Regions from separate parts of the Streptomyces fungicidicus genome, predicted to be linked through region 1. Evidence: riboswitches for the same ligand, from Rfam matches in the RefSeq annotation. Region 1 holds a riboswitch; the other holds the start of a gene.

Region 1 (6,918 bases):
GCGCTGCTGCAGGCGGCGCTCGGGGTACGGCTGCCCTGAGACGGCGCGGCCGGAGGGCCGGATCGGCCACCCGTTCCCTGCCCGACTACCCAAACGTCCCGGGCACGGCCTAGGGTTGCTGTGTGAACGAGCTCGATGTCGTAGGTGTCCGGGTCGAGATGCCCTCCAACCAACCGATCGTGCTGTTGCGTGAAGTGGGCGGCGACCGCTACCTCCCCATCTGGATCGGACCGGGGGAGGCGACGGCCATCGCCTTCGCCCAGCAGGGCATGGCACCCGCACGGCCGCTGACCCACGACCTGTTCAAGGACGTGCTGGAGGCCGTCGGCCAGGAGCTCACGGAAGTGCGCATCACCGACCTGCGGGAGGGCGTGTTCTACGCGGAGCTGGTGTTCGCCAGCGGAGTCGAGGTGAGCGCCCGTCCCTCCGACGCCATAGCACTGGCCCTGCGGACCGGTACGCCGATCTACGGCAGTGACACGGTGCTCGACGACGCCGGGATCGCCATTCCCGACGAGCAGGAGGACGAGGTGGAGAAGTTCCGCGAGTTCCTCGACCAGATCTCGCCGGAGGACTTCGGAACCAGCAACCAGTGAGGGTGGTCTCCGCCCCCGCCGGTCGGCCGGCGGGGCCCGTGCCGAGAGCATTCGGCTAGCCTTTCCCCGCGGTGGGGCACGGGAAACCACTCTTAGGGTGATTATCACTCGGCGTGCCGAGTGTGGCGATCGTTGACGCACCCTTGGTGACTGCCTACCGTCGAGGAGGCAGGTCAAGGACGGAGGTCGGCGTGAGAAACAGCGGCGACGGTACGGCGGGGGGCGCCCCCGAGCGCGGTTTCGGGGCGAACGGGCCGTATCCTCCCCAGAGCTCGCGGCTCCGTTCGAGCGAGGGACATCCCCCGTACGGCGGCGTGACCGAGCAGGCTCCGCAGCGACCGACGGCTGTGCCGAGCAGCGGAGGGGCGGCGTCCATGGCGTCCGAGCAGATCGGCTACCGGGGGCCCACGGCCTGTGCCGCCGCGGGCATCACCTACCGGCAGCTCGACTACTGGGCCCGCACCGGGCTGGTCGAGCCGAGCGTGCGGCCCGCCCACGGATCGGGCACCCAGCGGCTGTACAGCTTCCGCGACGTCGTCGTGCTGAAGATCGTCAAGAGGTTCCTCGACACCGGCGTCTCCCTGCAGAACATCCGCACCGCGGTACGGCATCTGCGCGAGTGCGGCTTCAGTGATCTGGAGCGCATGACGCTGATGAGCGACGGGGCCACGGTCTACGAGTGCACCTCGCCCGACGAGGTGCACGCCCTGCTCCAGGGCGGCCAGGGCGTCTTCGGCATCGCCGTGGGCGTGGTGTGGCGGGACGTCGAGAGCGCGCTGTCACAGCTGCACGGAGAGCGCGTCGACACCGGGGAGACCCTGATCGGGCACAACCCGATGGACGAGCTCGCGAGGCGGCGGAACAAGGCGGTCTGAGGGCGTCCGGGGCCTCCCGGGGGCTGTGACGCCCGCATTGTCAGTGGCGTAGGGCAGCATCGGAGACGTGAGATCCGCGCCCACCATCCTGCATCTCGACATGGATGCCTTCTTCGCCTCGGTGGAGCAGGCGTCCAAGCCGAGCCTGCGCGGCAAGGCGGTCGTGGTGGGCGGGCTCGGCCCGCGCGGCGTGGTGGCGACCGCCTCCTACGAGGCGCGGATCTTCGGGGTCCACTCGGCGATGCCCATGGCGCAGGCCCGGCGGCTCGCGCCGAACGCCGCCTACCTGGTGCCCCGGTTCGCCCTTTACCGCTCCGTCAGCGAGCAGGTGATGGCGCTGCTGGCGGCGCTGTCCCCCCTGGTGGAGCCGCTCAGCCTGGACGAGGCGTTCGTGGACCTGGAGGCCGGCGGCACGGCCTGGGACGAGCGCTCGGCCAGGCTGGCCGGGCAGAAGCTGCGCGCGGACATACGAGCGGTCACGGGGCTCACCGGTTCGGTGGGGCTCGCGGCCTCCAAGATGCTCGCGAAGATCGCCTCCGAGCAGGCCAAGCCCGACGGGCTGGTGCTGATCGAGCCGGGCACGGAGCGCGCCCTGCTGGAGCCGCTGACCGTCCGCACCCTGCCCGGCGTGGGCCCGGCGACCGGCGACCATCTGCGCCGGGCCGGCATCCACACGGTCGGGGAGCTCGCGGAGGCGGGGGAGGACGAGCTCGTACGGCTGCTGGGCAAGGCCCACGGGCACGCCCTCTTCGCGATGGCCCTGGCCAGGGACGAGCGGCCCGTGGTGGCCGAGCGGGAGACGAAGTCGGTGTCCGTCGAGGACACGTACGACGTGGACATCCACGACCGGGTGCGGGTCGGGACGGAGGTGCGGCGGCTCGCCGACCGGTGTGTGCGCAGACTGCGGGCGGCGGGGCTGTCGGGGCGGACCATCGTGCTGAAGGTGCGCCGGTACGACTTCTCCACCCTCACCCGGTCCGAGACGCTGCGCGGCCCCACGGACGATCCGGCGGTGGTGCGGGAGGCGGCGGGGCGGCTGCTGGACTCCGTCGACACCACGGGCGGCGTACGACTGCTGGGAGTGGGGGTCAGCGGACTGGCCGACTACACACAGGAGGACCTGTTCGCGCAGGCCGCGGGGAGGGACGCGGGCGACACCCCGTACGAGGAGGACGAAACGGCGCACACGCCGGAGCGGGAGGCCCCCGCCGAGCGGCGCTGGCCTGCCGGTCACGACGTGCGGCACTCCGTGTACGGGCACGGATGGGTGCAGGGAAGCGGGCTGGGCCGGGTCACCGTGCGCTTCGAGACGCCCCTCTCCGAGCCGGGCCGGGTGCGGACGTTCCGTGTCGGCGACCCGGCCCTCGAGCCGGCGGAGCCGCTGCCGCTGGTCCCGCGCGTGCCCGGGGAGAAGGAGGACGTGGGCGCCGGCGGAGGGGCGGACGCGGAGAGCTCCTGAGCGGGCGGCTCAGGCCTGCTTGTCGTGGCCGGCGAGCCTGCCGAAGTCGCGGTCCGGCAGGGGCGGAGGGGCGGAGATGTCGAGGCCGTAGTGGTGGTAGAGCTGGAGCTCCTGCTCGGGGGAGAGATGGCGGCCCACGCCGAAGTCGGGTGCGTCCTTGATGAGGGCGCGTTCGAAGGGCACCTGGAGGGCGCCGTCGACGATCTCGCTCGGCTCCAGGGGGACGAAGGCGTCCCTGCTGAACAGGCCGGTGCGTATGGCCGCCCACTCCGGCACACCGGTGGCGTCGTCGAGGTAGACCTCGTCGATCGTGCCGATCCGGGTGCCGTTGCGGTCGAACGCCTTGCGGCCGATCAGGTGACGCGGATCGATGTCGGTCTGCACAGGCCCTCCACTGCTCGCAAACTCATCCGTAAGCACTACAGAACGGCACAATCGGCGGAGCGGCCACTCGAAGGTCCGGGCCCGGTGCTCGCTGGTACGCTGGCAAACGGCTGCTGACCCCGCGCGGGAGAGTCCCCCGGACACCACCGGGGGCGCCGAAGGAGCAAATCCTCCCCGGAATCTCTCAGGCACACGTACCGCGCGGACGAGGTCACTCTGGAAAGCAGGGCGGGTGTCGACGGCTTCCGCTCTCACCGACGGTGAAAGCCGGGCGTCTTCGGGCGATCCGGTGAAGCTCTCAGGTTGAGATGACAGAGGGGGAGGCCGTCCGGGCACCCGCGCCGTGGTGCCCCTCGAAGGTCGTCGGACCAGGAGGCCTCCTCAATGACCGCCCCTCGTACTCCGCTCTCCGAACTCGAACAGGGAATCCCCTTCGAGCAGCGCCACATCGGCCCCGACCACGAGGCACGGGCCAAGATGCTCGCGCAGGTCGGCTACGGCTCGCTGGACGAGCTGACGGCCGCCGCGGTGCCGGATGTGATCAAGAACGCCGACGCGCTGGACCTGCCGGGTGCCCGGAGCGAGGCCGAGGTGCTGGCCGAGCTGCGGTCGCTGGCCGACCGCAACGAGGTGCTGGGCTCCATGATCGGGCTCGGCTACTACGGCACCTTCACCCCGCCGGTCATCCTGCGCAACGTGATGGAGAACCCCGCCTGGTACACGGCCTACACGCCGTACCAGCCGGAGATCTCGCAGGGCCGGCTCGAGGCGCTGCTGAACTTCCAGACCGTGGTCGCCGAGCTCACCGGACTGCCCACGTCCGGCGCCTCCCTGCTCGACGAGGGCACCGCCGCCGCCGAGGCGATGGCCCTGTCGCGGCGCATGGGCAAGAACAAGAAGGGCCTCTTCCTGGTCGACGCGGACGCCCTTCCGCAGACGATCGCCGTGATCGAGACCCGCGCCGAGCCGACCGGCGTCGAGGTCGTCGTCGCCGACCTGAGCGACGGCATCCCCGCCGCGCTCGCCGAGCGCGAGATCAACGGCGTACTCATCCAGTACCCGGGTGCCTCCGGCGCCGTACGCGACATCAAGCCGGTCATCGACCAGGCGCACGGGCTCGGCGCGCTCGTCACCGTCGCCGCCGACCTGCTCGCCCTCACCCTGCTGAAGTCGCCCGGTGAGCTGGGCGCGGACATCGCGGTCGGCACCACCCAGCGCTTCGGTGTGCCGATGGGCTTCGGCGGACCGCACGCCGGCTACATGGCCGTGCAGGAGAAGATGGCGCGCAGCCTGCCCGGCCGGCTCGTCGGCGTCTCCGTCGACGCGGACGGGCACAAGGCGTACCGCCTCGCCCTGCAGACCCGTGAGCAGCACATCCGCCGCGAGAAGGCCACCAGCAACATCTGCACCGCCCAGGTGCTGCTCGCCGTCATGGCCGGCATGTACGCCGTCTACCACGGCCCGGAGGGGCTGCGGCTGATCGCGCGGCGCACCCACCGGTACGCCACCGTGCTCGCCGAGGGGCTGCGGGCCGGCGGAGCCGAGATCGTGCACGGCTCCTACTTCGACACGCTGACGGTGCGCGTCGCCGGGCGGGCCGCCGAGGTCGCCGCCGCCGCCCGCGACAACGGGGTCAACCTGCGTCTCGTCGACGCCGACCACGTCTCCCTCGCCTGCGACGAGACCACCACCCGGGCCCAGCTGACCGCCGTGTGGAGCGCCTTCGGCGTGGAGGGCGACACCGAGGCCCTGGACGCGACCGCGCGGGACACGCTGCCGGACGCCCTGCTGCGCGACGACGAGTACCTGACGCACCCCGTCTTCCAGCAGCACCGCTCCGAGACCGCCATGCTGCGCTACCTGCGCCGGCTCGCCGACCGCGACTACGCGCTCGACCGCGGCATGATCCCGCTGGGCTCCTGCACCATGAAGCTCAACGCGACCACCGAGATGGAGCCGGTCACCTGGCCCGAGTTCGGGCAGCTGCACCCCTTCGTGCCCGCCGAGCAGGCGGGGGGCTACCTCACGCTCATCCACGAGCTGGAGGAGCGTCTCGCCGAGGTCACCGGTTACGACAAGGTGTCCCTCCAGCCCAACGCCGGCTCCCAGGGCGAGCTGGCCGGACTGCTCGCCGTCCGCGGCTACCACCGGGCCAACGGCGACGAGCAGCGCACCGTCTGCCTGATCCCGTCGTCCGCGCACGGCACCAACGCCGCCAGCGCCGTGATGGCCGGGATGAAGGTCGTCGTGGTCAGGACCTCCGACGACGGCGAGGTCGACGTCGCGGACCTGCGGGCCAAGATCGGGCAGTACCGCGACCAGCTCGCGGTGCTGATGATCACGTACCCCTCGACGCACGGTGTGTTCGAGGAGCACGTCGCCGACATCTGCGCCGAGGTGCACGAGGCCGGCGGTCAGGTGTACGTGGACGGCGCCAACCTCAACGCCCTGGTGGGTCTCGCCAAGCCGGGTCACTTCGGCGGCGACGTCTCGCACCTGAACCTGCACAAGACCTTCTGCATCCCGCACGGCGGCGGCGGTCCCGGCGTCGGCCCGGTCGGCGTGCGGGCGCACCTGGCCCCGTACCTGCCGAACCACCCGCTCCAGCCGGAGGCCGGTCCGGAGACGGGCGTGGGGCCCATCTCGGCGGCGCCGTGGGGCTCGGCGGGCATCCTGCCCATCTCCTGGGCGTACGTCCGTCTCATGGGCGGCGAGGGGCTCAAGCGGGCCACGCAGGTGGCCGTGCTCAGCGCCAACTACATCGCCAAGCGCCTCGAGCCGCACTTCCCGGTGCTCTACACCGGCCCCGGCGGGCTGGTCGCGCACGAGTGCATCATCGACCTGCGCCCGCTCACCAAGGCGACCGGTGTCAGCGTCGACGACGTCGCCAAGCGGCTGATCGACTACGGCTTCCACGCGCCGACGATGTCGTTCCCGGTGGCCGGCACGCTGATGATCGAGCCCACCGAGTCCGAGGACCTGTCCGAGCTCGACCGGTTCTGCGAGACGATGATCGCGATCCGTGCGGAGATCGAGAAGGTCGGTTCGGGCGAGTGGCCCGCGGAGGACAACCCGCTGCGCAACGCCCCGCACACCGCCGCCGCCCTCGGCGGGGAGTGGGAGCACGCCTACAGCCGCGAGGAGGCCGTCTTCCCGGCCGGGGTGAGCGCCGCCGACAAGTACTGGCCGCCGGTGCGCCGCATCGACCAGGCCTTCGGCGACCGCAACCTGGTCTGCTCCTGCCCGCCGCTGGACGCGTACGAGGACTGACACTCACGCCGAAGGGCCCCCGCTCGGTCGAGCGGGGGCCCTCCGGCGTGTGCGGTGCCGGGAACCGCGGTGCCCGGGCTACGCCGGGTAGGCGTGCGTCTGGGCCGCCTTGACCGCCGCCCACACCGGGGCGCCCGGATGGAGGTCCAGTTCGGCCGCGGCGACCGTGGTGAGGTCGGCGGCCAGCGCCAGCTCCCCGGTCAGTTCCACGCGGATCTGGTCCCCGTGGGTCTCCAGCCCGGCGACCTCGCAGTGCCAGAGGTTGCGGGCGCTGGAGCCGGTGGGCCGTGCCCGGTACAGGGTCACCGCGCCGGGCGGGAACGCCACGAAGACG
Region 2 (6,918 bases), 4.3 Mb from region 1:
CCGTCCGGGACCGCACCGAGGGACTGCTGCATCATCGCCCGTACGGCGTCCACGGCCGGCGGGGAGGTGTCGTACACGTCCAGGCCGATGGCGAGGTAGGGGGCGCCCAGGGCGGGCTGCACCCAGGCGCGGCGCAGCGCGCGGACGGCCGGGGTGCGGTGCGCGTTCTGCGCGAGGAGGGCGTAGAACTGAGGGATCTCGATGGCCGGTTCGGACAGCCGCAGCGGTCCGGCGGGCCGGCGGTCCAGGCCGCCGGCGATGCGGCGCAGGTCCAGCCAGGGGATGCCGACGCCGCCGCCGGGCGCGTGCGGGTTCAGCCAGAGACCGTAGTGGTCGGGGTAGAGGGCGCGGGCCACCTCGAGGCCGTCGACCACCTCGTACGACCGGTTCCAGCCGCTGGCGGAGAGCTCCTGGGCGGAGGTCACGCAGGGGGCGTAACCGAGGCCGTCGACCTCCATGTTCCCGTACTGGGCGTCCGGGGAGCCGGCCTGGCCGTTCCAGAGCAGCATCCAGATCTGGCCGGACGAGGGGGTCGCGAGCGCGCGCAGCAACGCCTCGTACGCGTCGTAACGCCCGGGCGTCACCTGGCGCAGCATGTGCTCGACCTGTCCGGCCGCCGCGGTGCCAGCGCTCACTTGTATCGCCCCTCCGTACCTCGCCAGCGGATGAACCTAGCTTAAGCCGACGCGGTGCGGCGGTCTGCCTTGCGGCGACCGGCCGCCGTTGCCCCCGCCGGGGGGCGCGAGAGGTCCGGCGGGTGCGGGTCGGTTGTGGCTTGTCGCGCCCGCGCGGCGGAGCCGCATATCGGTACGGCCCCGCGCCCCTGAGGGGGTTTCTGTCGCGCTCGTGTCGTGTCGTGACCGCCGCGGAGGCCCCCACCGGGGGCGCGAGTGGGGAAGCGGGTGCGGGTGCGTCGGGGCTTGTCGCGCAGTTCCCCGCGCCCCTAGGGGGGTCTCCGAGTGGAGCCGTGTATCGGTGTGGCCCCGCGCCCCTCCGGGGGGGGTTACGGCTGGCGTTGGTAGAAGGGGGGGACCTTGGTGCGGAGCCAGTCGCCGACGGGGTCCTGGGCTATGTCCAGGACGATGAGGTTGACCGGCCAGGGGGCGGGGGTGCGGCCGAGGGCACGGGAGAGGGCGTCCAGGGGGAGGGTGCGGGCGTCGCCCTCCCATTCGGAGAGTTCCACGCCGACGAAGAGGACCGGCTCGGCCGTCTCGATCGCGGCGAGGCAGCGCCGGGCGGTGGTCACCACGCCGATGTCCGCGAACTCCGCCGAGGCCGCCGCGAGGAAGTCCACCGGGTCCTGCTGCCAGTCGGGTTCGAACAGCCGGACCCGGCCGCCGCCCGCCGGGCCGTCCAGCATGGTGCGGCCGGCCCGGCACAGTTCGGCCACGGCCGCCGGCGGCAGCGGGATGCCGACCACTCCGCCGGGGTTCACCACGATGCCGGCCTGCGGCGGCAGACCGCGGGCGAACTCCACGGCGGGCGCGATCGTGTACGACATGTGGGCGCCGACGACCTGGCGGAACTGCTCCTCGGAGGTGAAGACGGGGACGAAGGCCTGGCCGTCGAGCTCCATCGTGGGCAGGTCCAGCGGACCGCTGTGCGGACCTCCGCCGTTGGGCAGCGGGACCCAGACGAAGCTGCGGCCCAGCACCTCGACGATCCGGCCGCCCGCCGAGGGGACGCCGAGGGAGGCGGAGAGCACCTCCTCCAGTTCGTTGCCGGGCCATCCACCGTGCGGATGGGGGTGTGCCTGCGCGGGGAAGTCCGCCGGGAAGTCCATCTGCCTACCGCCTGCTGCCTGTGACCACTGACCACTCACCACTAACCACTGCTGTGGCTGGAAAGGCTATCCGGTCAGCCCGTGAAGCCGATCCGGCGCAGGGCGTCCGCCGCCTCCCGGTCGATGAGGACCGCCGATCCGCAGCCCGCCGGCAGTCCGCCGCGCTCCACCGCGTGCAGCAGCCGGTCGCTCGCCGCGCGGTGGCGCAGGAACGCGTACCGGGAGACCCCGCGTCCGCGTGCCCGCTGGCCGGCCAGGGCCTGTTGCGGGGTGACGTCCAGCAGCAGCAGATGCAGGCTCGCGTCCCGGCGGCGCGCCTCGCGGGCCAGCCAGCGGCGCACCCAGGCCTGCGTGCCGCAGTCGTGCACCACGACCGGTCCGCCGGAGCGCAGGGTGCGGCGCAGCCCGGCGTAGTGGGCGAGGCGGACCAGCGGGCGGTAGACCGCGTACGGCAGCAGGCGCGGCATCCGGCCGTCCCAGCGGTCGCGGGTGTCCTGGGAGTCGACGCGGGCGCCGCGCACCGCGCGCCGCATCAGCGTGGACTTGCCGCTGCCGGGCAGGCCGGTGACCACGACGAGGTCGCGGGGCCCGAAGAGCAGGGCGCGCGGGCTGCGGCCGTCCCGCGCGCGCAGATCGCGGACGACGGGCGCCGGCAGCGCGCCGCGGGCCTCCCTGGCCTGAGCGGCCGGTTGCTGAGGCAGCGCGACGCCCGTGGTGGTGGCGCACGCCGTGGTCCTGTTCACCGTGATCGTCCTCCCCTGGGGCCAGGTACGGATACCGATCCCCGCCGAGTGTAAAGAGAAGGTAATGCCGGGGTCTCGCGATTCCGTCCGTTTCCTGAAACAGGCCTGTCACAGCCCCCTGTGACCGTGCCCGTACCTCCCGTGCACCCCCTGAGAAGGGTCCCCCTGCCGCACCCGGACAATGCGTGCAATGATGTGCGCGCCAACTGCATACCGGCCGTTTGAATCCGCGCGGGAGAGTCCCCGGCACCTGTTGCCGCCGGGGCGCCGAAGGAGCAAGTCCCTCCCTTGAATCTCTCAGGCCCCGTTACCGCGCGGGCGAGGCACATCTGAAAAGCGGGCCGCCGAAGGCACGGGCAGTGCTCCGGCGGCTCCACCCAAGGTGCAAGCCAGGACCGTCCCCTGCGTGGGCAGTCATGGCGAACCTCTCAGGTTCCGATGACAGATGGGGAGGAATTGTCCTCGCCATCCCCCACGCCCGAGTGAACCCGAGTGAACTCGCGCGGGAGGGACCCCCATCGCCTCTGGGAGACCGACCGATGAGCAGCACCGAACCCCGTCGGACCGCGCTCGATGCACTGCATCGCGCGCTCGGCGCGACGATGACCGACTTCGCCGGCTGGGACATGCCCCTGCGCTACGGCTCCGAGCGCGACGAGCACAACGCCGTGCGCACCAGGGCCGGCCTGTTCGACCTCTCGCACATGGGCGAGATCGCCGTCACCGGCCCTCAGGCCGCCTCGCTCCTCGACCACGCCCTGGTCGGCAACATCGGCAGCGTCAAGCCGGGCCGCGCCCGCTACACCATGATCTGCCGCGAGGACGGCGGCATCCTGGACGACCTGATCGTCTACCGGCTGGGCGACACCGAGTACCTGGTGGTCGCCAACGCCTCCAACGCCCAGGTGGTGCTGGACGCCCTGCGGGAGCGCGCGGCCGGCTTCGACGCCGAGGTCCGCGACGACCGCGACGCCTACGCGCTGCTCGCCGTGCAGGGCCCCGAGTCCCCGGCGATCCTGAAGAGCCTCACCGACGCCGACCTGGACGGCCTGAAGTACTACGCCGGCCTGCCCGGCACCGTCGCCGGCGTCCCCGCGCTGATCGCCCGTACGGGATACACCGGCGAGGACGGCTTCGAGCTGTTCGTGAAGCCGGAGCACGCGGTGGAGCTGTGGCAGGCGCTGACCAAGGCGGGCGAGGGCGCCGGGCTGGTCCCCTGCGGGCTGTCCTGCCGGGACACCCTCCGCCTGGAGGCGGGCATGCCGCTGTACGGCAACGAGCTGAGCACCTCGCTCACGCCCTTCGACGCCGGTCTCGGCCGGGTGGTGAAGTTCGAGAAGGAGGGCGACTTCGTGGGCCGTGCGGCGCTCGCCGAGGCCGCCGAGCGCGCCGCCTCCGAGCCCCCGCGGGTCCTGGTCGGCCTGGTCGCCGAGGGCCGCCGGATCCCGCGCTCCGGGTACGCGGTCGTGGCCGGCGGCGAGGTGATCGGCGAGGTCACCTCCGGCGCCCCCTCCCCCACCCTGGGCAAGCCGATCGCGATGGCGTACGTCGACGCGGCGCACGCGGCGCCGGGCACCGAGGGCGTCGGCGTGGACATCCGCGGCAGCCACGAACCGTACGAGGTCGTGGCGCTGCCGTTCTACAAGCGGCAGAAGTGACACCGTCGGAAGACGGCTTCCCGCGCTCGTGAGGTGAGCACGTCGTGCCTGCTCACGGACGCCGCACGCAGTCCCCTCAGTCATCCGCCATCCCCCCGTACAGGAGAATTCAGGCCATGAGCAACCCCACGCAGCTGCGTTACAGCAAGGAGCACGAGTGGCTGTCGGCCGCCGAGGACGGCGTGTCGACGGTCGGCATCACGGAGCACGCCGCCAACGCGCTCGGCGACGTGGTCTTCGTCCAGCTTCCCGAGGTCGGTGACGGCGTGACCGCGGGCGAGACCTGCGGCGAGCTGGAGTCCACCAAGTCGGTCAGCGACCTGTACTGCCCGGTCACCGGCGAGGTCACCGAGATCAACGAGGACGTCGTGAACGACCCGTCGCTGGTGAACTCGGCCCCCTTCGAGGGCGGCTGGCTGTTCAAGGTGCGGATCACCGACGAGCCGGCCGACCTGCTGACCGCCGCCGAGTACGACGCCCACATCGCGGGCTGAGGAGCCGTAGCCGCATGTCGCTTCTGAACACTCCCCTGCACGAGCTTGACCCGGCGGTGGCCGCCGCGGTCGACGCCGAACTGCACCGCCAGCAGTCCACCCTCGAGATGATCGCCTCGGAGAACTTCGCCCCGGTCGCGGTCATGGAGGCCCAGGGCTCGGTCCTCACCAACAAGTACGCCGAGGGCTACCCCGGCCGCCGCTACTACGGCGGCTGCGAGCACGTCGACGTGATCGAGCAGATCGCCATCGACCGGGTCAAGGAACTCTTCGGCGCCGAGCACGCCAACGTCCAGCCGCACTCGGGCGCGCAGGCCAACGCGGCCGCGATGTTCGCCCTGCTCAAGCCCGGTGACACGATCATGGGCCTGAACCTCGCGCACGGCGGGCACCTGACCCACGGCATGAAGATCAACTTCTCCGGCAAGCTCTACAACGTGGTCGCGTACCACGTCGGCGACGACGGCCAGGTCGACATGGCCGAGGTCGAGCGGCTCGCCAAGGAGAACAAGCCGAAGCTGATCGTGGCCGGCTGGTCGGCGTACCCGCGTCAGCTGGACTTCGCCGCGTTCCGCCGGATCGCGGACGAGGTCGGCGCGTACCTCATGGTCGACATGGCGCACTTCGCCGGTCTGGTCGCCGCGGGCCTGCACCCGAACCCGGTCCCGCACGCCCACGTGGTGACGACGACCACCCACAAGACCCTCGGCGGCCCGCGCGGCGGTGTGATCCTCTCCACGGCCGAGCTGGCCAAGAAGATCAACTCCGCGGTCTTCCCCGGTCAGCAGGGCGGTCCGCTGGAGCACGTGGTCGCCGCCAAGGCGGTCGCGTTCAAGGTCTGCGCCTCCGAGGAGTTCAAGGAGCGTCAGCGCCGCACCCTGGAGGGCGCGCGCATCCTGGCCGAGCGCCTGGTGCGGGACGACGTCAGGGCCGTGGGCGTGGACGTGCTGTCCGGCGGCACGGACGTGCACCTCGTCCTGGTGGACCTGCGGAACTCCGAGCTGGACGGCCAGCAGGCCGAGGACCGGCTGCACGAGGTCGGCATCACGGTCAACCGCAACGCGATCCCGAACGACCCCCGCCCGCCGATGGTCACCTCGGGTCTGCGCATCGGCACGCCCGCCCTGGCCACCCGCGGCTTCACCGCCGAGGACTTCACCGAGGTCGCGGACGTGATCGCCGAGACGCTGAAGCCGTCCTACGACGCCGAGGCGCTCCGGGCCCGGGTGACGGCGCTCGCCGAGAAGCACCCGCTCTATCCCGGTCTGTAGTCGTTCCGTACGCTTTCACGCGTACGGACATCAGGGGCATCGCGCACACTGGGTCAGTGGGCGCGGTGCCCCGCACCATGCACCCCGCATAAACGTTCCGCCGTCTTCGTACCACCTCTTCCCCGGTGGACAGCGCCGTCCGCCGAACCCTTAGGAGTCCTCCCGTGGCCATCTCGGTCTTCGATCTCTTCTCGATCGGCATCGGCCCGTCCAGCTCGCACACGGTCGGCCCGATGCGGGCCGCCCGCATGTTCGCCCGGCGGCTGCGCAACGAGGACCTGCTGGACTCGGTCGCCTCGGTCCGGGCGGAGCTGTACGGCTCGCTCGGCGCCACCGGCCACGGCCACGGCACGCCCAAGGCGGTGCTGCTCGGCCTGGAGGGGGACTCGCCACGGACGGTGGACGTGGAGTCGGCCGACGAGCGGGTGGAGAAGATCAAGGAGGGCGGCCTGATCCGCCTCCTCGGCGAGCACGAGATCGCGTTCTCCTTCGACGACGACATGGTGCTGCACCGCCGCAAGGCCCTCCCCTACCACGCCAACGGCATGACCCTCTGGGCGTTCGACGCCTCCGGCGCGGAGCTGCTGACCAAGACGTACTACTCGGTGGGCGGCGGCTTCGTCGTCGACGAGGACGCGGTGGGCGCGGACCGCATCGTGCTGGACGACACGGTCCTGAAGTACCCCTTCCGCACCGGCGACGAGCTGCTGCGCCTCACCCGGGAGACCGGCCTGTCCATCTCCGCCCTGATGCTGGAGAACGAGCGGGCCTGGCGGACCGAGGAGGAGATCCGCGAGGGCCTGCTGGAGATCTGGCGCGTGATGCGGGCCTGCGTCGACCGGGGCATGTCCCGCGAGGGCATCCTGCCGGGCGGTCTGAAGGTGCGCCGCCGCGCCGCGAACACCGCGCGCAAGCTGCGCTCCGAGGGCGACCCGGGGGCCCTGGCCATGGAGTGGATCACCCTCTACG

Evidence for each region. Region 1 has a riboswitch for glycine ahead of gcvP (aminomethyl-transferring glycine dehydrogenase). Riboswitches for the same ligand answer to the same signal wherever they lie in the genome.
Region 2: it holds a riboswitch for glycine, as region 1 does, so the genes downstream of both, gcvT (glycine cleavage system aminomethyltransferase GcvT) here and gcvP (aminomethyl-transferring glycine dehydrogenase) in region 1, are expected to answer to the same signal.

Annotation. Positions count from the first base shown of each region.
Region 1 covers NZ_CP023407.1:1,204,751-1,211,668, reverse strand. The annotation lists gene ftsR (transcriptional regulator FtsR) at 1-39, shown strand, start outside; gene CNQ36_RS05495 (bifunctional nuclease family protein) at 123-596, shown strand; gene CNQ36_RS05490 (MerR family transcriptional regulator) at 788-1,471, shown strand; gene CNQ36_RS05485 (DNA polymerase IV) at 1,539-2,930, shown strand; gene CNQ36_RS05480 (PRC-barrel domain-containing protein) at 2,940-3,314, opposite strand; glycine riboswitch at 3,429-3,524, shown strand; gene gcvP (aminomethyl-transferring glycine dehydrogenase) at 3,699-6,584, shown strand; gene CNQ36_RS05470 (ABC transporter ATP-binding protein) at 6,663-6,918, opposite strand, start outside.
Region 2 covers NZ_CP023407.1:5,495,901-5,502,818, reverse strand. The annotation lists gene CNQ36_RS25145 (enhanced serine sensitivity protein SseB C-terminal domain-containing protein) at 1-635, opposite strand, end outside; gene CNQ36_RS25140 (enhanced serine sensitivity protein SseB) at 1,004-1,783, opposite strand; gene CNQ36_RS25135 (AAA family ATPase) at 1,858-2,526, opposite strand; glycine riboswitch at 2,749-2,849, shown strand; glycine riboswitch at 2,850-2,981, shown strand; gene gcvT (glycine cleavage system aminomethyltransferase GcvT) at 3,066-4,184, shown strand; gene gcvH (glycine cleavage system protein GcvH) at 4,301-4,678, shown strand; gene glyA (serine hydroxymethyltransferase) at 4,693-5,949, shown strand; gene CNQ36_RS25115 (L-serine ammonia-lyase) at 6,114-6,918, shown strand, end outside.